DNA from 4 places in the Novosphingobium sp. TCA1 genome. Region 1 is predicted to be linked to each of the others. Evidence: riboswitches for the same ligand, from Rfam matches in the RefSeq annotation. Region 1 holds a riboswitch; each other region holds the start of a gene.
The links. Region 1 has a riboswitch for cobalamin ahead of NTCA1_RS19645 (cobyrinate a,c-diamide synthase). Riboswitches for the same ligand answer to the same signal wherever they lie in the genome.
Positions count from the first base shown of each region.

Region 1 (4,671 bases):
AACATGACCTCGGCCGCGCGGGTGAGGCTGGCCGGTGACGGCCTGGTCACCGTCGAGACCGACATGACCGACATCGGCACCGGATCCTACACGATCATCGCCCAGACCGCGGCGGAGATGATGGGGCTGCCGGTCGAGAAGGTGCGGGTGAAGCTGGGAGATTCCTCGTTCCCGGCCTCGGCCGGTTCGGGCGGTCAGTGGGGTGCCAACAGCGCCACCTCGGGCGTCTATGCGGCCTGTGCGAAGCTGCGCGACATGGCCGCGCAAAGCCTGGGCATGGATCCGGCTTCGGCCGAGTTCTCGGATGGCCGGGTACGCGCGGGCAACCGCTCGGCTGCCTTGGCCGAGGCGGCGAAGTCCGGCGAACTCGTGGCCGAAGAGACGATGCAGTGGGGCGATCTGGGGAAGAAGTTCCAGCAATCGACTTTCGGCGCGCATTTCGTCGAGGCGGCGGTGGACTCTTACACTGGCGAGACGCGGGTGCGGCGCATGCTGGCGGTCTGCGCGGCAGGGCGCATCCTCAATCCCAAGACCGCGCGCAGCCAGGTGATCGGCGCCATGACCATGGGCGTCGGCGGCGCGTTGATGGAGGAACTGGCGGTGGACAAGCGCTTCGGGTTCTTCGTCAATCACGATCTGGCCGGATACGAAGTGCCGGTTCACGCAGACATTCCGCATCAGGACGTGGTGTTCCTGGACGAGGCGGACGACAAGGTCTCGCCGATGAAGGCCAAGGGCGTGGGTGAACTCGGCCTCTGCGGCGTGGGCGCGGCAGTGGCCAATGCGGTCTACAACGCCACTGGCGTGCGGGTGCGGGACTATCCGATCACGCTCGACAAGTATCTGGCGAAGCTGCCCGCCATCGCCTGAGAGTCCGTTTGAAAAATGCCCGTAAGGGCATTTTCAGAGCGGCACCGGCCCCAAGCCTCTCAGGCGCCCCCACCCGACCACCCGCAGGATACTACCGTTGGGTGGTCGGGTGGGGGCGTGGGCCGGTGCCGCAAAAATTCGCCTTCAGCGAATTTCCAAACGGACTCTGACAGCCTCTCCGTCGTCCCCGCGGACGGGGACGACGGGCCTGGCTCAGCAAGACAGCAGGTCTGCAATCAGCTCCGGCGCGGAGGGGAAGTAGAAATGCATGTAGCTTGCAGTGAGCGCGCCTTGCCGGAAAATCCGCTCGCCCTTGCGCCCATCCGGGGTCCGGGCAAGCGCGATGGGTTCGAGGGCGGTTTCCAGCCGTGAATAGTGGAAGGTATGGCCGCGCACCGCATGGCCGGACAGTTCCGCTTCCTGCATGCCGAGGGCGACCAGTCGTTTCTGCATGGCCGCGCGGGCGGGCAGCAGGCCGAGCATGGGCGTGCTGGTGCCTGCGGCATCTTCCAGCCTTTCGCAGGCATAGAGCATGCCGCCGCACTCGGCCAGGATCGGGCGCTCGGTCAGAAAGTGCGCGCGGATCGCTTCCACCATTGCACGGTTGGCACTGAGCGCGGCGAGATGAAGTTCGGGATAGCCGCCCGGCAGCCAGAGCGCGTCGCAGTCCGGCAAGGTGGCGTCGCGCAGAGGCGAGAAGAAAGCCAGCCGTGCGCCCGCGCTTTCCAGGAACTCGAGATTGGCCGGGTAGATGAAACCGAAGGCCTCGTCGCGGGCCACGGCTATGCGTTTTCCGGCCAGCGCTGAAGGCGCAGGGGCGGCGGAGGCGGGTTTCGGAAACGGCACAGGCTCGGGCAGCCAGAGGGCGCTTTCGGGAAGCAGTTCGGCGGCGCGGTCGATGCGGGCTTCGAGATCGGCGATCTCGCCTGCCTGCACCAAGCCGAGATGGCGTTCGGGAAGGCCCATGCCGTCGTCGCGCGGCACGGCGCCCAGCCATTGCACGCCGCCCGGCATGCCGCGTTCCAGCAGCTGCGCATGGCGATCACTGCCCACGCGGTTGGCAAGCACGGCGGCCAGCGTCACGTCCTTGCGGTATGTCGCCAGCCCGTGGACCAGTGCGCCGAAGGTCTGCGCCATCGACGAACCGTCCAGCACCGCCATGACCGGCAGGCCGAAGCGCCGGGCGAGGTCGGCGGAAGAGGGGGTGCCGTCGAACAGCCCCATCGCACCCTCGACGAGGATGAGGTCGGCCTCCCGCGCGGCATCGTGCAGCAGCGCGCGGCACTGGTCCTCTCCGCACATGAACAGGTCGAGCTGATGGACCGGGGCGCCGCTGGCGACTTCGTGAACCATGGGATCGAGGAAGTCCGGCCCGCATTTGAACACCCGCACCCGCCGTCCTGCCCGGACGTGGCGGCGGGCAAGGGCGGCCGTGGCGAGCGTCTTGCCCTGTCCCGACGAAGGCGCGGTGACGAGCAGTGCAGGGCAGGCCGTCATCGGCGTGTCCGTCATCGTACGGGCCGCAGATATCGCCCGGACGGGCAGGTTCCAGGATGGCGCATGTTCAATTCCCCCCTTCGGTACAGACGCACGAATGTCGTCACGCGAAGGAGCCTCCCCCACGGGAGGCATCGCCCTCGTCCGCCCGGTACATCCCGCCCGCGCGAAGGATCGACGGCGAGGGGCCGGTTTCCTGACTTCCCGGATCCTCGCGCCTTCCGCCGCCTTCTCGGTAAGCCGTCAGGCTCCAATGGCGTTTCGGCGGGGCGCATCCCCGGTTACAGTTGCGGGCGCAGTGCCGGCTGCCACGGCCGATCGGCCGCAGTCCGGGCTTCCCGATCAAGCCCTTGCGGGCACCCCTTGCACCGGCACGACTATGGAACTTCGCAGGTTCGCGCAAGCGCCTCTCATCTTGCGCCGCCGACCTCGCGGCGATAGGGGCGCTGCTGCGACAGGTTCCCCGCGAGGGATCAAAAGGGAACTCGGGTGAAAGCCCCGGGCTGCCCCTGCAACTGTAAGCGGCGAGCCGTGCGGCCATTTCGCCATTGGGGGTGCAAGGCCCTGAGAAGGCGGCCGAAACGGCATTGACCCGTGAGCCAGGAGACCTGCCTGCCGCAGTCGTTCTTCGACCGGACAGGGTGAGCCGGCCGAACGGGGCATTTCCTCGCCGAGCGACAGCCATTGCCGTGCCGGTTTGCGGCGCGAAGGGGCCTGTCGCCGTCTGTCGCGGCTGCACGTCCTTCGCCTTGCATATCGGCCCGGTCGGGTTCGATCGCTGGCTTGAAGGACATGCCGTGAACTGCCGAATTACCACTGCCACCACCCTTGCTCTTGCCCTGACCGCCTATCCTTTCGCGGCCCAGGCCGAAGGCGCCGACGACGCCTCGTCGGACCGTATCGTCGTCTCCGCGCTGCGCACCCCGGTCGCGGCGGATCGCGTGGCGGATAGCGTGACCGTGCTGGACGAAGCGCAGATCGTCGCCGCGCAGCCCATCGCCCTCACCGATATCCTGCTGCGCACGCCCGGCATCAGCCTTTCGCGCAACGGCGGCTACGGCACCACCACCTCGCTGCGTATCCGCGGCGCCGACGCCGGGCAATCGGTCATGGTGATCGACGGCATGCGCCTGTCGGACGCTTCGTCCACGGCGGGGGGCTACGGCTTTTCGACGCTCTTCGTGGACGATGCCGAACGGATCGAGATCCTGCGCGGGCCGCAGTCGATTCTCTGGGGCAGCGACGCCATCGGCGGCGTCGTCAACGTTCGCACCCGCCGTCCGACCGAGCCGCTGGAAGGCAGCTTCGCCGTGGAAGCGGGAACCCATGACACCGTTTCCGCGCGCGCCGGTCTGGGCGGCACGTCCGAAGCGATCGACTGGCGCATCGCCGCCTCGCGCTTCACCACCGACGGCATTTCGGCCCGTTCCAACGGCACCGAGGACGACGGTTTCCAGCGTTCCTCCGCCAGCGGCACCCTGACGTTTCGCATCACGCCGGACGTTTCGCTGGACTTGCGCGGTTATTGGTCCGATTCCCGCAACGATTTCGACGGGACCTCGGGCGATACGCGCGCTTATGGCCGGACCGAGGAATGGTCGGGCTATGCCGGGCTCAACTTCGCGCTGCTCGGCGGGAAGCTGGTGAACCGGGTCGCCGTGCTCCAGACCGAGACCGACCGGGCAAACTACGATCCCGCGCGCTCCATCCGCCAGATCACGTTCGACGCCCACGGCCGGGGCCGCCGCTTCGAATATCAGGGCACCTACACGTTCTCGGAAGCCGTCCAGGCCGTGTTCGGGGCCGAGCGCGAGGAGCAGCGCATGACCACGGCCTCGCCGTCGAACAGCGCCGCGCCCTACACGCTCACCCCGACGAAAGCCGATACCGACAGCGTCTACGGAGAACTGCGCGTGACGCCGCTGACCGGGCTGACCCTGAACGGCGGTGCGCGTTACGACCATCAGTCGCGCTTCGGCGGCAATACCGTGTTTTCGGCAGGCGCGGTCTATACGCCCAACCAGGGGGCCACGGTGCTGCGCGCCAGCTATGACGAGGGCTTCAAGGCGCCCTCGCTCTACCAGCTTTTCAGCATGTACGGCGTGGACGATCTCAAGCCCGAAAAGGCCAAGGGCTGGGAAGTCGGTGCCGAGCAGGGCTTCGGCGAAGTGCTGCGGCTTTCGGCCACATGGTTCGAGCGCGATACCGACAATCTGATCGACTTCGCCTATTGCCCGACCAGCGGCGCCCTGCCGGACATCTGCATGGTTCCCGGCACTGCGACCTCGCGCTTCGGCTACTATG
Region 1 covers NZ_BLJH01000019.1:98,191-102,861, forward strand. The annotation lists gene paoC (aldehyde oxidoreductase molybdenum-binding subunit PaoC) at 1-870, shown strand, start outside; gene NTCA1_RS19645 (cobyrinate a,c-diamide synthase) at 1,084-2,382, opposite strand; cobalamin riboswitch at 2,536-2,746, opposite strand; cobalamin riboswitch at 2,807-2,998, shown strand; gene NTCA1_RS19650 (TonB-dependent siderophore receptor) at 3,165-4,671, shown strand, end outside.

Region 2 (4,671 bases), on a different contig from region 1:
CTGCCTTGGCGAACTTGGCATTATGCGCGGCCATGTAAACGGGCAGGAACGCGTTCGCTTCGGCTATAGTCGAGATACCTTCCAGCCTCATCGCCTTGACCAGTCGGTCCTGCAACGTCGCATTGGCGCGCTCGACGCGGCCCTTCGCCTGGGGCGAGTGCGCGCAAATGATCTCGATGTTGAGTGCCTCCAGCGCACGCCCGAAATGCGTCATGCCATCGCCTTTGGCCGAGGCTGTATTGTTGCGAAACACAGAATGCTTGTCTGAATAGAAGGCCACTGGCTTGCCGTGCGTCTCGATGTATTCCCGAGTTGCATCCATGTAGGAGAAAGTACTCTCGCTCTCGACCATCTTGAGATGCATCAGTTCGCTGGTTGCATCATCGATATAAACGAGTAGGGTGCATTGCGGCCCGCGATCCTCGAACCACCAATGCTTCGAACCGTCGATCTGGATTAGCTCGCCCCGGCAGTCCCGGCGATAGCGAGGCTGGTAAGGACGCGGGCGCCGCGCTTCGCGATCCTTCCACAGACCCGCCTCGATCATCAACCGTCGCAGCGTCTCACAAGAGACTTTGATGCCATGGCGCTCGATCAGATACTCACGCGCCAGCGTTGGTCCGAAATCCGCATAATGCTCACGAACGATGCCAAGAACACGCTCACGAAACGCATCGCTGTGTCGCCGATTGCTTGGCCGGCCGCGCTTGCGGGAAACGAGACCGGCAGCGCCTTCGGATCTTAACCGATCGAGCAACCGGAAAACCTGACGGCGCTTCAGGCCGAGTACCGTTGCCGCATCATCAACTCGGAGTTCGCCGCGCTCCACGCGCATCAACGTATCAAATCGCGAAAGTTCACCATGGCTCATCGCCAGCACCGTCATAGCTGCGTTCTCCTGACCAGCAGGAAAACCATGCCACCGACATTCCGCAGACCACACCAGGGAGTGTCATTTCTATCTAGCGGGCCGGTGTCATTTCTATCTGGGGCTTACAAACCACATAGACGATAATATATATTATGTTAATTAAAGCGCGACGCTGCCGCCTCAAGTAGTCACAACATGCCGACTTTTCAGCTCGCTCGCGTCAAGCATCATATAAAGATATCTTTATATGATGCTTGACAGGAAACCTCTGAAGGTGTTGAATGAGCCTGTCGAGGTTCCCCGCGTCAGGCATGATCGCGGGGCTAAGACGGGAAGCCGGTGGTGCCTTTTGGGGCAGAGTCCGGCGCTGCCCCCGCAACTGTAAGCGGCGAGTAGCGGTTCCATTTCGTGTCACTGGGCTTTTGCAAGAAGCTCGGGAAGGCCGGAACCGCCGCGTTGACCCGCAAGCCAGGAGACCTGCCTTCGGCGCTATAACGTTCCTCGGGCGGGGGTTCCTCCGGTGGATCGCGCTTGAAGCAGGCTTCGTGGCGTGGCGCCATGACCCGTTGTGCATGTCCAGCGCGTTCTTCCTTCGGCCCTTCGCCCGTCAACAGCAGGTGATCGGTTGATGTCTCCAATCCTTTTCCGTCTCGGCCCATACCGACGAATGCGCCCGCGCGCCGAGCCTTGGGGCTGATCGCCGCCTGACGCGGCGCGCCGCAAACCCGTTTCATCTCCGAACAGCAACGACGGACGGCGCACGCGCCGGACCGAAGGAAACCTCGCATGCCTGTAGACCACGCCGATCCCGCCCTTCCCCGCGTCGACACGGGCGCGCCGAAAGACCGATCCAATCGCGCTTCATCAGGACAGCCGATCATGACAACCAAAGATCTGACCTTCGCGATCAAAAGCATTCGCTTCGACGAGGATTATCGTCCCTCCGACAATACCCGCATCACGACGAACTTCGCCAATCTGGCCAGAGGCGACAACCGCCAGGAAAACTTGCGCAATGCCCTGAAGATGATCGACAACCGCTTCAACGACCTGGCCGATTGGGACAATCCCGATGGCAATCGCTATGGCGTGGAACTCGATATCATATCCGTCGAGATGAGTATCGGAGGCGATGCCAGCAGTAAATCGTTTCCCATGATAGAAATTCTGAAGACAGGTATTATCGATTGTGAAACCGATACCCGCATCGAAGGTATCGCTGGAAACAACTTCTCCTCCTACGTGCGCGATTACGACTTCAGCGTGGTACTGGCAGAGTACAACAGAGGCAGAACCGCGTTCGCAGCGCCGGATGGTTTTGGCACCCTTCATGGCAATCTGTTCAGGCACTTCGTGAGCTCTGACGCATACAAAGCTAATTTCAGGAAGCCCCCTGTCATCTGCCTGAGCGTATCGAGCAGCCGGACTTATCATCGGACGGAAAATCATCATCCCGTCCTAGGGGTGGAATATCGGCAGAGTGCGTTTTCCTCCACCGACGAATACTTCGGAAAGATGGGGCTGAAGGCGCGCTATTTCATGCCCAGGGGCAGCGCCGCACCCATGGCTTTCTATTTCACCGGCGACTTGCTTGGCGATTACACCAATCTTGAGTTGATCGGCACGATCAGCACGATGGAATCGTTCCAGAAGATCTACAGGCCCGAGATATACAACGCCAATGCAGCGGCGGGAAAATGCTTCCAGCCCAGCCTGAAGCACAATGACTATTCGTCTACGCTGATCGTCTATGACCGCGAAGAACGAAGCCGCCTCGCCATCGAACAGGGCAGATTCGCCGAAGAAAACTTCATCAAGCCGTATCAGGATATTCTTGCGCAATGGTCCGCAGAATACGCCCTTTGACACTGCAGAATACAAGGTTATCCATCATGAAAGTATTGTTGCCCACTTCGACCGCAGGCAGCCTGCCCAAACCGTCCTGGCTTGCTCAACCCGAGACGCTCTGGTCCCCCTGGAAATTGCAGGATCAGGAATTGATCGAAGGCAAGCAGGATGCCCTGCGCCTGGCGGTGGACGATCAGCGACAGGCGGGTATCGACATCGTCGGCGATGGCGAACAGACGCGGCAGCATTTCGTCACGACCTTCATCGAGCATCTCAGCGGTGTCGATTTCGAGAAGCGCGAGACCGTCAGGATCCGCAATCGCTACGATGCCAGCGTGCCGACGGTCGTCGGCGCGGTCGCGCGTCCGAAGTCGGTTTTTGTCGATGACGCCCGCTATCTGCGCGCGCAGACCGAGCAGCCGATCAAATGGACGCTCCCAGGCCCCATGACGATGATCGATACGCTTTACGATGCCCATTACCAGAACCGCGAAAAGCTGGCCTGGGAATTCGCCACCATCCTCAATCAGGAAGCCAGGGAACTGGAAGCCGCGGGCGTGGACATCATCCAGTTCGACGAACCGGCGTTCAACGTGTTCTTCGACGAAGCGAACGACTGGGGCATCGCCACGCTGGAGAAAGCCGCCGAAGGCCTGAAGTGCGAAACGGCGGTCCACATCTGTTACGGCTACGGCATAAAAGCGAATACCGACTGGAAGAAAACCCTGGGTTCGGAATGGAGGCAGTATGAGGAAACCTTCCCCAATCTGCAGAAGTCCAGGATCGACATCATTTCCCTGGAATGCCACCACTCCCACGTCCCGATGGACCTTATCGAGCTGATCCGGGGCAAGAAGGTGATGATCGGCGCGATCAACGTGGCTACGGACACCATCGAGACGCCCGAGGAAGTCGCCGAAACGCTGCGCAAGGCACTTCAGTTTGTAGATGCCGACAAGCTCTATCCCTCCACGAACTGCGGCATGGCGCCCCTGTCACGCCGCGTGGCGCGCGGCAAGCTGGAAGCTCTGGGTGCCGGGGCGGCGATCGTCCGCAAGGAACTCTCAGTCTGACAAGCCTTGGACGATATTTTATCTCTCGGCGATGAACGCTGAGATGGGTTCGCCCGACCAATTACCGGCACCTGCGGGTAAGCGGTCGGGCCCTCCCTTTCATTCAGGAACGTAAACCAGATTTCCGTCCGGCAGCCGGTAGGTTACACCAGCCTTGATGCCACCGCCTTTTCCCATCTTGCTGGTCGAAGTGTAGCGCTCCAGTTTCTCGCCATCCTTCACAGTAATCGTCATGTCCGCCTTGCCCGGGTTTTCAACGACGATGACATCTTTCGACTGGAACGGGTTCAGGGGATTGCGGGCGATCAGCACCATCAGGACGGCGCAGATCACCAGAAACAGGTCCACCAGATTGACGACCGAGAGGATCGGGTCGTCGGCCTCATCGTCTTCGAGAAAACGCATCAGATGGCCCCTTCGGTTTCGATGGCCCGCAGTTCCTCGAGCAGCCAGCGCCGCCGGATCGTGTAGACGAAGAAACTGATCGAGGCCGCTACCAGCGCGAGAATGACTGAGGAAAAGGCAACGACAAGGTTCTTGCCAACGGCAGCGCCGTCATTGCTGCCCAGCGCCAGCAAGGCCGGCCCCATCGGGATCATCGTCGCCACGAGGCCCAGCATCGGCGCGCTGCGTGCAACGATACGCAGCCACTCGAGGCGGCGCATGATCAGCAGTTCCAGATCGTCGCTCGCGCAGCCGGTGCGCGCACAATAGGCGGCCAGCGGACGCCCTGCCCGGCCTGCCGCCCTTGCGGCACCCTCGAAGGCGAAGCGGCCGAGGCTGACGATGGCGAAGACCAGTGCCAGCAGGATCAGCACCATGACCGGCATGAGGAACAGTCGGGACGCATCGTAAAGCGTGGATTCAAGTGCGGGCATG
Region 2 covers NZ_BLJH01000001.1:643,147-647,817, forward strand. The annotation lists gene NTCA1_RS03020 (ISNCY family transposase) at 1-886, opposite strand, end outside; cobalamin riboswitch at 1,148-1,371, shown strand; gene NTCA1_RS03025 (DUF1852 domain-containing protein) at 1,658-2,737, shown strand; gene NTCA1_RS03030 (methionine synthase) at 2,764-3,792, shown strand; gene NTCA1_RS03035 (DUF2149 domain-containing protein) at 3,892-4,197, opposite strand; gene NTCA1_RS03040 (MotA/TolQ/ExbB proton channel family protein) at 4,197-4,670, opposite strand; gene cobN (cobaltochelatase subunit CobN) at 4,657-4,671, opposite strand, start outside.
Region 2: linked by a shared signal. The riboswitch ahead of NTCA1_RS03025 (DUF1852 domain-containing protein) and the one ahead of NTCA1_RS19645 (cobyrinate a,c-diamide synthase) in region 1 are both predicted to bind cobalamin.

Region 3 (4,671 bases), on a different contig from region 1:
ATCCCTGGTAGACGACGCCGCAGACGGTCTTGGGATAGGCCGGATGGGCCACGCGGTTGAGCACGACCTGGGCCACCGCGCGCTGGCCGCCGTCCGGCTCGCTGGCGGCTTCGTAGTAGATCGCGGCGGTGAGGCATTGGAGCGCGCGGCTGCGGTCCACCCCGGAATTGTCGATCCTGAACGCGCGGGCGACAGGGCCGCTCGCGGCATCGCCGGCGTCCGAATGAATGCCTTCGCCGACCTTCAGCACCGGCTTTTCCGCTTCGAGGTAGTAATAGGCCGAGCCGGGGAAGCTGGCGCCCACCTGTTCGAAAGGCATGGGCAGAACGGTCTGGTCCGCTGCCGTGGCGGTGCCGACCGTCAGGCTGTTCCATGCGGTGAGCGGCGGGGAGGCGAAAGCGGGCAGGGCGATCGCCACCAGCCCGGCCGCGCCCAGCGTCCAGCGCCGTCGCCTGCGTTGGAGCCGCCTGCGTCCGCCGCGCACGAAGTTCCCCTGGAAATCGCGCGGGCGCGGTTCCCAGGTCTCGGCGCAGGAAGGCAGGGCGGCGGCGGTCAATTCGGTTCCTCTCGGCATTCCTCGCATGAGGCGCCCTTCGCGCCTATCCTGCTTTGGCCCGCGCGGCATCCATCGAGATCGGCGCGTCCCGAAGCGGTACAGGCGCGCGGGATAGCCTGAATCGCTTAAGACTCTCTTTGCGATTTCCCCCGGCGATACCGGTGCGTCACCCATCTGCCCCGCTTGCCAACCCCCGCGCGGCCCCGTATTTGCGCGCCACGTCATGGGTGGCCCGGAGCCGGGCCCATAGAGGGAATTTCGGCGCAAGTCGAAAAGCTGCCCCCGCAACTGTGACCGGGGAGCGCCCCTTCCACGCGATGCCACTGGGTCACACCGGGAAGGCGGAGGGCGGCGCGACGATCCGGGAGCCAGGAGACCTGCCTGTGACCGTCGTTCCGCAGCCGGGCGGGGTGTCCCGGCTTGCAGCGAGCAGACGCGCAAGGAAAAGGCGCGCGGCTCCGCCATGGACGGCACAAGTCGTTCAGGTTGGAGGAATACGCGTGAAGTACCTGTTCTTGCTGGGGACCGCCCTTGCGGTCTCGACGTCCATTGCCGTCCCCGCTCTGGCGGATGAAGCGGCCATCGATAATATCGTCGTCACCGCGACGCGCACCGAAACGCCCACGAGCGAAATCGGCCAGTCCGTCTCGGTCGTCACCCGCGAGGATATCGAGCGCACCCAGGCGGTGACCGCCACCGACGTGCTGGCCCGCCTGCCGGGCGTGACCTTCACCCAGTCCGGCGGCTTCGGCCAGCCCGCCAGCGTCTTCATCCGCGGGGCCGAGAACGCACAGAGCCTGGTGCTGATCGACGGCGTGCGCATCAACGATCCGGGCGACGTGGGCGGCGGCTTCGACTTCGGCAGCCTCACCGTCGGCCAGTTCGACCGCATCGAGGTGGTGCGCGGATCCTCCGGCGTGCTCTGGGGCAGCCGCGCTATCGGCGGCGTGATCAACCTCATCACCGCGCGCCCGACCGAGGAATGGACCGCGCGCGGCCAGGCCGAATATGGCTGGCGTGACCAGAAGCAGCTCGGCGCCTCGGCCGCGGGCAAAGTGGGGCCGGTCGGCCTGACGCTGGGCGGCAACTGGCTCAAGGGTGACGGCTATTCCGCCTTCAACGAGCGCCGCGGCGGCGCCGAAAAAGACGGCTTCGAAAGCAAGAGCGCCAATGCCCGCGCCGAAGTGCAGATCGTGAACGGCCTTTCCGCCGACGCCGGGACCTACTGGACCAAGGCGAACTACGATTACGACAATACCGGCGCCGATGCCCTGAATGTGGGCATGAAGCGCGACACCGTGGGCTATGCCAACTTGCGCTACAAGGGGCTCGACGGCCGCCTGACCGCGCGTGTCGGCTACGGCCTTACCGATACCCGCCGCATCTCGGACGATGCCGTATTCGGTCCCTTCACCACCAATGGCCGCAACGACCGCTTCGAAGGGCAGGTCTCCTACACCCCGATCGGCATGGTCAGCGTGCTGGTCGGCGCCGAGACCGAGAAGCAGAAGTTCTCGGACAACTACGGCTCGAAGGATTCCACCTCGATCGACAGCGTCTTCGGCATGCTCACCCTGCGCCCGGTCACCGGCCTGACGCTGAACGGCGGGTTGCGCTATGACGACAATTCGGACTTCGGGCACAAGACGACCTTCTCGGCCAATGGCGCCTGGGTGATCGGCGGCAGCGAAAGCGCGCCGATCCTGCGCGCCAGCTATGGCGAGGGCTTCAAGGCGCCCTCGCTCTACCAGCTCTATACCAATGCCGGTTTCCGCGCGCTCGATCCCGAGACCTCGAAGTCGTGGGACGTGGGCGTTGAGCAGCCCTTCGCGGAAGGGCACGGCACGTTCTCGGTCACCTACTTCGATCGCAAGACGAAGAACCTGATCGATTACGACCTGGCCGCGTGGAACTACTACAATGTCGGCCGCGCCCGCGCCAAGGGCGTGGAACTGGGCATGCAGGTGACCGACTGGGAGGGCTTCGACATGAGCCTTTCGGCCACTTACCTCGACGCCACCAACGAGATCACCGGCGCGCGCCTGGCCCGCCGTCCCAAGACCAACCTCTACGCCAGCCTCGACAAGCACTGGTCGCAGGGCTTCCGCCTCGGCGCGGACCTGCGCGTGGGCGGGGGGCGCTACGACGATGTGGCCAACGTCAATTATCTCGGCGGAAACGTCGTGGTCGGCCTGCGCGCCGCCTATGATGTCACCCACAACGTCCAGGTCTACGGCCGGGTCGAGAACCTGTTCGACGAGCACTACGAAGTGGTGCGGACTTACGGCACGCCCGGCCGCGCGGCTTATGCCGGGGTTCGGGTGAAGATGTGATCCTGTCGCTTTCCCCGTCCTCTTTCGGGAGGGGGAAGCGCGAGGCCCGTCGCATCGCGGCCGCGCTGGCACTTGCCGGAGCGGTCGCGGCGCTGGCGGGCTGCGGGGGCGGTGACACCACCGAGGCCGCCCCCGCGGAACCGGGCCGCTATCCGACGATCGTCTCGCTCAACCCCTGCACCGATGCGATTCTGGCGCAAGTGACCGGACCGGGCCAGTTGCTGGCGATCTCCAGCTATAGCCACGATCCCGAGAGCAGTTCCATGCCGATCGCCGAGGCGCGGCGTTATCGCGCCGTTTCCGGCACGGTGGAGGAAGTGGCGAGGATCCATCCGCAAGTGGTGGTGGCCAGCGCTTTCCTCGATCCCGCGAGCGAGGCGGCGTTCCGCAGGCTGGGCTACCGGCTGGTGAAGATGCCGATCGCCTCCGATCTTGCCGCCGCGCGCGAGCAGGTGCGCGAACTGGCGCGGCTGACGGGACATGTCGCCGAGGGCGAAAGGCTGGTCGCCCAGATAGACGCTGCCGTGGCCCGCAATGCGCCGCCTGCGGACTTGCGCGAAATTCCGGCACTGGTGTGGGAATCCGGTGGACTTGTCGCCGGAGACCGGACCCTGATCGTTGACATGATGAGGCACACCGGCTTTACGAATATTGCCGGCGCGCGCGGTCTCTCCCAGGCCGATTACCTGCCTCTGGAGCAAGTGCTGGCGGATCCGCCGCGCGTGGTCTTCGCGGTGGGCGATCCGCTCGCCGAGGAGGACCGAATGCTGCACCACCCGGCGCTTTCCGCGCTGAAAAGTACCCGGCGTTTCCTGCTCAGCCGCTCCATCCTGTGGTGCGGCGGGCCGACGATTCCAGGCGCGCTGGACGAGCTGGGCGAGGCCCGCCGGGAATACCTTTCATCCCGGACTGCCAATGCGCCGATTGCCGTAAGGACCGTTTCTTCAACGCCATGAACCTGCGTCTTGTCCTGCTTCTGGCCCTCGCGCTCTGCGTGGCGGTGCCGTTGTCGCTGCTGGCGGGCCGCGTCTGGATCAACCCTTTTTCTCCCGAGCTGCACAGCGCCTCGACCATCCTGGTGGAGCTGCGGATGCCGCGTGCCGTCCTGGCCCTGGTGCTGGGGGCGGGCCTCGGCGCGGCGGGTGCGGCGATGCAGGGCTACTTGCGCAATCCGCTCGCGGATCCGGGCCTGTTCGGCATAGCGCCGGGTGCGGCGCTGGGGGCGGTGCTGAGTTTCTGGACCGGCTATGCCTCGGCCCCGTGGATGCTGCCGGTCTTCGCGCTGATCGGTGCAGGCGGGGCAATGACCCTCTTGGCGCTGATCGCCGGGCGCGGCGGCGGCGTCGCACTGTTCACGCTGGCCGGGCTCATGGTCTCCAGCCTCGCGGGCGCGCTGATGAGCCTCGCCATCAGCCTCACCCCGTCGCCTTTCGCGATGAGCGAGATCGTCACCTGGATGATGGGGTCGCTCGCCGACCGGTCGTGGCGTGAAGTCTGGATCGCGGCGCCGCTGACGCTCGCGGGGATCGGCGTGCTGCTCCATGCCGGGCGCGATCTCGACGCCATGACCCTGGGCGAGATGGCCGCCCGGTCGCTGGGCGTGGAGCCGCTGCGGCTTCAGGCCATGATGATCCTGGGCGCCGGGCTGATCGTCGGCTCGGGCGTGGCGGTGGCGGGGATCATCGGCTTCGTCGGCCTGATGGTGCCGCATCTGGTGCGCCCGATGACCGACCGCAAGCCGTCCTCGCTGATCGTGCCCTCGGCGCTGGCTGGAGCGCTGCT
Region 3 covers NZ_BLJH01000003.1:312,957-317,627, forward strand. The annotation lists gene NTCA1_RS06635 (cell wall hydrolase) at 1-556, opposite strand, end outside; cobalamin riboswitch at 765-956, shown strand; gene NTCA1_RS06640 (TonB-dependent receptor domain-containing protein) at 1,057-2,889, shown strand; gene NTCA1_RS06645 (ABC transporter substrate-binding protein) at 2,886-3,845, shown strand; gene NTCA1_RS06650 (iron ABC transporter permease) at 3,842-4,671, shown strand, end outside.
Region 3: linked by a shared signal. The riboswitch ahead of NTCA1_RS06640 (TonB-dependent receptor domain-containing protein) and the one ahead of NTCA1_RS19645 (cobyrinate a,c-diamide synthase) in region 1 are both predicted to bind cobalamin.

Region 4 (4,671 bases), on a different contig from region 1:
GAATAGAAGTTGCGTCCCGTGGGGAGCACATCAGGCCGCCCGCGCGTGGGCGCGCCGGAGGGGCCGGGCAGCACGAAACGGCCATCGAGACCGGCAAGCAAGGCCTCGGCCTCGCGCAGGCCGCAAAGGTCGATGCGGGGGGCGAGGTCGGTGCGGATGGCGTCAAGAACGGCTGCGGTGCGTTCGCCCAACCCATTTCCTGATAGGCTGCCGTCATGCTGAACTTGTTTCAGCATCCATTTCTCGCCCTCAACCGGTGGGTCTATCGGCGAGATGGACCCTGAAACAAGTTCAGGGTGACGATGAGCGGAGAGGCGGTCGAGCAAATTGGCCGCCAGCAGTTCGAGCCGTTCGACGGTGTCGCCGTGCGTGCGCCAGGGTTCATCCGAAACCGCCGCAAGTGCTTCCGGCCGCGTACCGTCCCAGCGATCACCCATCCGGCAGTCGAGCGGGTCGAAGTCCAGCCCGAAATCGTCCGCCATCGCCCGCAGCAGCGAGGCCTGCCCGGCATGGTCATACCCGCGCGGCGTACGGGCCAGCGCGACCAGCAGGTCGCGCCGCAAGCGGCCCTCGGGTGACCGGGTGAAGACATGCAGCCCATCGCGGATCTGCAATTCCTTCAGCTCGCAGAGGTAGTTGTCGATGGCCGAAAGCGCGTCGTCATCGTCGCCGCTGGCCTCGGCGTCACGGTCGAGGCCGTGGCTGCGCGCCAGATCGAGAATGTCCCGCCTCAGCCGGTTGAGGCGGCGCGGGTCCATCCCGGCGGCGAGGTAGTATTCGTCCACCAGCGCCTCAAGCTGCTTTAGCGGGCCGTAAGTCTCGGCGCGGGTCAGCGGCGGGGTGAGGTGATCGACGACCACCGCGCCGATGCGGCGCTTGGCCTGCGTGCCTTCGCCGGGGTCGTTGACGATGAAGGGGTAAAGCTGCGGCAGCGGCCCGGCGCAAATCTCCGGGAAGCACGCGCGCGAGAGCGAGATGGCCTTTCCGGGTAGCCATTCCAGATTGCCGTGCTTGCCGACATGGACCACCGCCTGCGCGCGGAAGTCCTGCGCGAGCCAGACGTGGAAGGCGAGATAGGCGTGCGGCGGCGGCAGGGCCGGGTCGTGATAGCTGGCCTTGGGATCGATGTTGTAGCCGCGCGCGGGCTGCACGGCGACGGCGAGATTGCCGAAGCGGTGGACCGGCAGACGGAACGCGCCGTCCCGCACGAAGGGATCGGCAGACGGCTCTCCCCAGCGTTCGGACATGGCTTTGCGCGCGCTATCGGGCACCGCTGCGAAGGCGGCTTCGTAGGCCGAAAGCGGCAGCGAAACTTCACCCGCGCGGTCCAGCGATGTCAGGTCGTTGGTCACGCCGCCGGTCATCACACGCATCAGCGAGGCGCCGTCCCTTGGAGCATCGCCGGTGTCATAGCCTGCCTCGGCCAGCGCGGCGATGATCGCGGCGGTGCTGGCGGGGGTGTCGAGGCCGACGCCATTGCCGATGCGTCCGTCGCGGTTGGGGTAGTTCGCCAGCACCAGTGCGACGCGGCGCTCAGCGGATGCCGTGCGGCGCAGGCTCGCCCAGTTGGCGGCGAGATCGGCAACGAAGGCCACCCGGTCCGGTGCGACGCGGGGGACGACGATGCCGCACTGGGTCACTTCGTCGAAACGCTCGGCGGCCTTGAAGGCGACGGCGCGGGTGAACAGGCGGCCGTCCACTTCGGGCAGCGCCACATTCATGGCGAGATCGCGCGGGCCAAGGCCGCGTGCGGCGCCTTGCCACTCGCTTTCCTCGACGCCCGCGAAGGCGACTTGCAGGATCGGGCAGTCCGCCTTTTCCAGAATGCCCGGCTTGCGATCGTCGCCTGCGGAGGAGGAGGCGAAGCTGGTGGCGTTGACGATCACATCGGGCGCGATCTCGCCCAGCAATCCGCCCAGCCAGTCTACCGCGAAAGGCTCCCGCAAGGCGCGGACGTGGACGGCGGCAATGTTGAAGCCGCGCTCCTGAAGTGCCGCGATCATCGCATCCACGGCGTCCAGCGTGCCCGCGATCATCAGTGCGCGGTAGAACACCAGCAATGCCAGCGGGCGGCCTTGGGTCCAGCCTGCCTGAACTTCGGCAAGCCCGGCGCGCTCGGTGCCGGCAAGGTAGAGCCCGGCATCGGCCACCGGCACCGGATCGTCCGGCTCGCCCGTGTCATGGCCGATGGTGCGTGCAGCGGTGCGCAGGAACGACAGGGCATTGGCGGTGCCGCCCTGCCGCAAATAGTCGCGCATCCGCTCGCGCAGGTCGGAGGGCAGGGTGGAGGCGCGGTCGAGTGCGGGGTCAGCCTCTCGCCCGTCGGCAATGGCGGCGAAGGCAATGCCGTTCTCGCGCGCGACGCGGGCGATCTCGTCGATGCCGTAGCCCCAGTAGCTCTTGCCGCCGAGCAGGATCACGCAGACGAACTTGGCCTTGGCGATCACCTTTTCGACATAGAGGTCGATCGAATAGGGGTGGCGCAGTTGCAGCAGGTTGGCGAGGCGAATGCTGGGTGCGCCTTCGGGCATGCGCGCCGCCGCGCCCGCGAAGCAGGCGAGTTCGCTGTCCGCCACGGTGAGGATCACCATGTCGCCGGGAGACTGGTCGAGGTCGATCGCCTCCTCGCCGTTGGAGATCGTCCCCGGCGTGGCGGAGAGCAGGTGCATCAGGCGTCTACAGTACCGAGAACCCCGGCAAGCCCCGCCTCGATGGCAGCGCGGTCCAGACCCTTCTGGCCGATGATAACCAACTGCGTGCGGCGCGCTTCCTGCGGCAGCCATGCGCGGTCATAGAAGTGCTGGATGCGCGGGCCAACGGCCTGGACGACAAGGCGGCTGGGCTTGCCGCGGACTGCGACCATGCCCTTGATGCGCAGCACGTCATGCTCTGCTATCAGGTCCTTCAGGCGGGCGAGAAGGGCTTCGAGATCGACCACATCGCCACCAGAGACCACGAAGCTGTCGAAATCGTCATGGTCGTGATCCTCGTCCAGCCCGTCGATGTGCGAGGGGCGGGAATCGAGGTCGTCCTCGGCCGCGGCAGTGATGCCCAGCAGCGCGGCGATATCGACGGCGCCGTGATCGGCACGCACGATCTTCACGCCGGGGCGCGTCTCGGCTAGCACCAGCGTCTCGACATGGGCGAGGGCATCGGCATCGACGAGGTCGGTCTTGTTGAGCACCACCATGTCGGCGCAGCCCAGCTGTTCCTCGAACAGTTCTTCCAGCGGGCTCTCGTGGTCCAGCATCGGGTCCGCCGCGCGGGCTGCCGCCAGCGCGGCCTCATCGGTGGCGAAACGGCCCGCCGCGACGGCATCGGCGTCGATCAGCGCGACCACGCCGTCAACGGTGGCGCGGGTGCGGATGTCGGGCCACTGGAAGGCCTTTACCAACGGCTTTGGCAGGGCCAGGCCGCTGGTCTCGATGATGATGTGATCGGGTTTGTTTTCGCGGTCCAGCAGCTTCTGCATGGTCGGCAGGAAATCGTCGGCGACGGTGCAGCAGATGCAGCCGTTGGCCAGTTCGACGATGTCGTCTTCCGGGCAGGCCTCGTCGTTGCAGCCCTTCACCAGTTCGCCGTCCACGCCGACATCGCCGAATTCGTTGATGATCAGCGCCAGGCGGCGGCCCTTGGCATTCTGGAGGAGGTGGCGGATCAGCGTCGTCTTGCCGGCGCCGAGGAAGCCGGTGATGACGGTGGTGGGAACTTTGCTCATGTATCGTCTCCCGCGCGCCAGCGACCTGAAACGGCGGGGCTTTCCGCCGCGAATGCAGCGATGGCGGCGCGCCGGATCGGACCGGCGCACGGGCGCCCGACACGGCATGCCGCTGCGGCCCCGGCCGCATGCATCACGTCGCTCAGACGGAAGAGTTACCGTGCCTTGGCCATCCCCTGGACCCGGGCAAGAGCGACATCGGCGCAGGCAGGTTTCCTGGCTCGCGGGTCAGGGCGTGATGCACGGCCTTCCCAGGCCTCGCATGACTTAGCGTCCGGCCCAGTGGCTGCGGCGGAGATCCTTGTCTCGCCGCGATGTGCATCGCGCTCGCCGCTTACAGTTGCAGGGACAGCCCCGGATTCGAGCAAACTCTGAAGGGAGAAGCTCTACCGTGTTCCCGTATTAAGCCCCTTGCGGGGCACCGGCGCGATCTTTGCCGAAACGCCTTCGCGTTCCGGCCATCCGGCGATTAGCTGGGCATGCTTTCGCTCGCAAGCCCCAGCGACTGCAATCGCCAGGTGCGGTTGAAGGAAAGCACCGTGCGCGAGAGCGGCGCCACATCGACGGCAAGCGTCGCGTGCAAGGGCAAGCCGAGCGCGTGGGAGAGGGCGGCGCGGACGATCATCGGATGGGTGATGGCGCAGACCGGCCCGTCGAAGGCGGCAACCTCGTCCAACCATGCGCCGACGCGCCTGCGCGCCTGTTCCATCGAATCGCCGCCGGGAACGCCCTGGGTCGGATCTGCCAGCCAGCGTTCAATCGATCCCGGTTCGGCGCTTTCGATGTCCGCGAAACTGCGGCCGGTCCAGGCACCGTGAGAGAGATCGGCGAGGGCGGCCTGTTCCTGCGTCGCCAGCCCCATCGCGGCAGCGGTCTCGGCAGCTGCGCGGGCGGGGCTGCGATGCACTGCGATGCGAAAGCGGTCCGGCAAAGCCGAGCGCACGGCGTCGCGG
Region 4 covers NZ_BLJH01000008.1:127,935-132,605, forward strand. The annotation lists gene cobN (cobaltochelatase subunit CobN) at 1-2,669, opposite strand, end outside; gene cobW (cobalamin biosynthesis protein CobW) at 2,669-3,718, opposite strand; cobalamin riboswitch at 3,907-4,159, opposite strand; gene NTCA1_RS11930 (histidine phosphatase family protein) at 4,188-4,671, opposite strand, start outside.
Region 4: linked by a shared signal. The riboswitch ahead of cobW (cobalamin biosynthesis protein CobW) and the one ahead of NTCA1_RS19645 (cobyrinate a,c-diamide synthase) in region 1 are both predicted to bind cobalamin.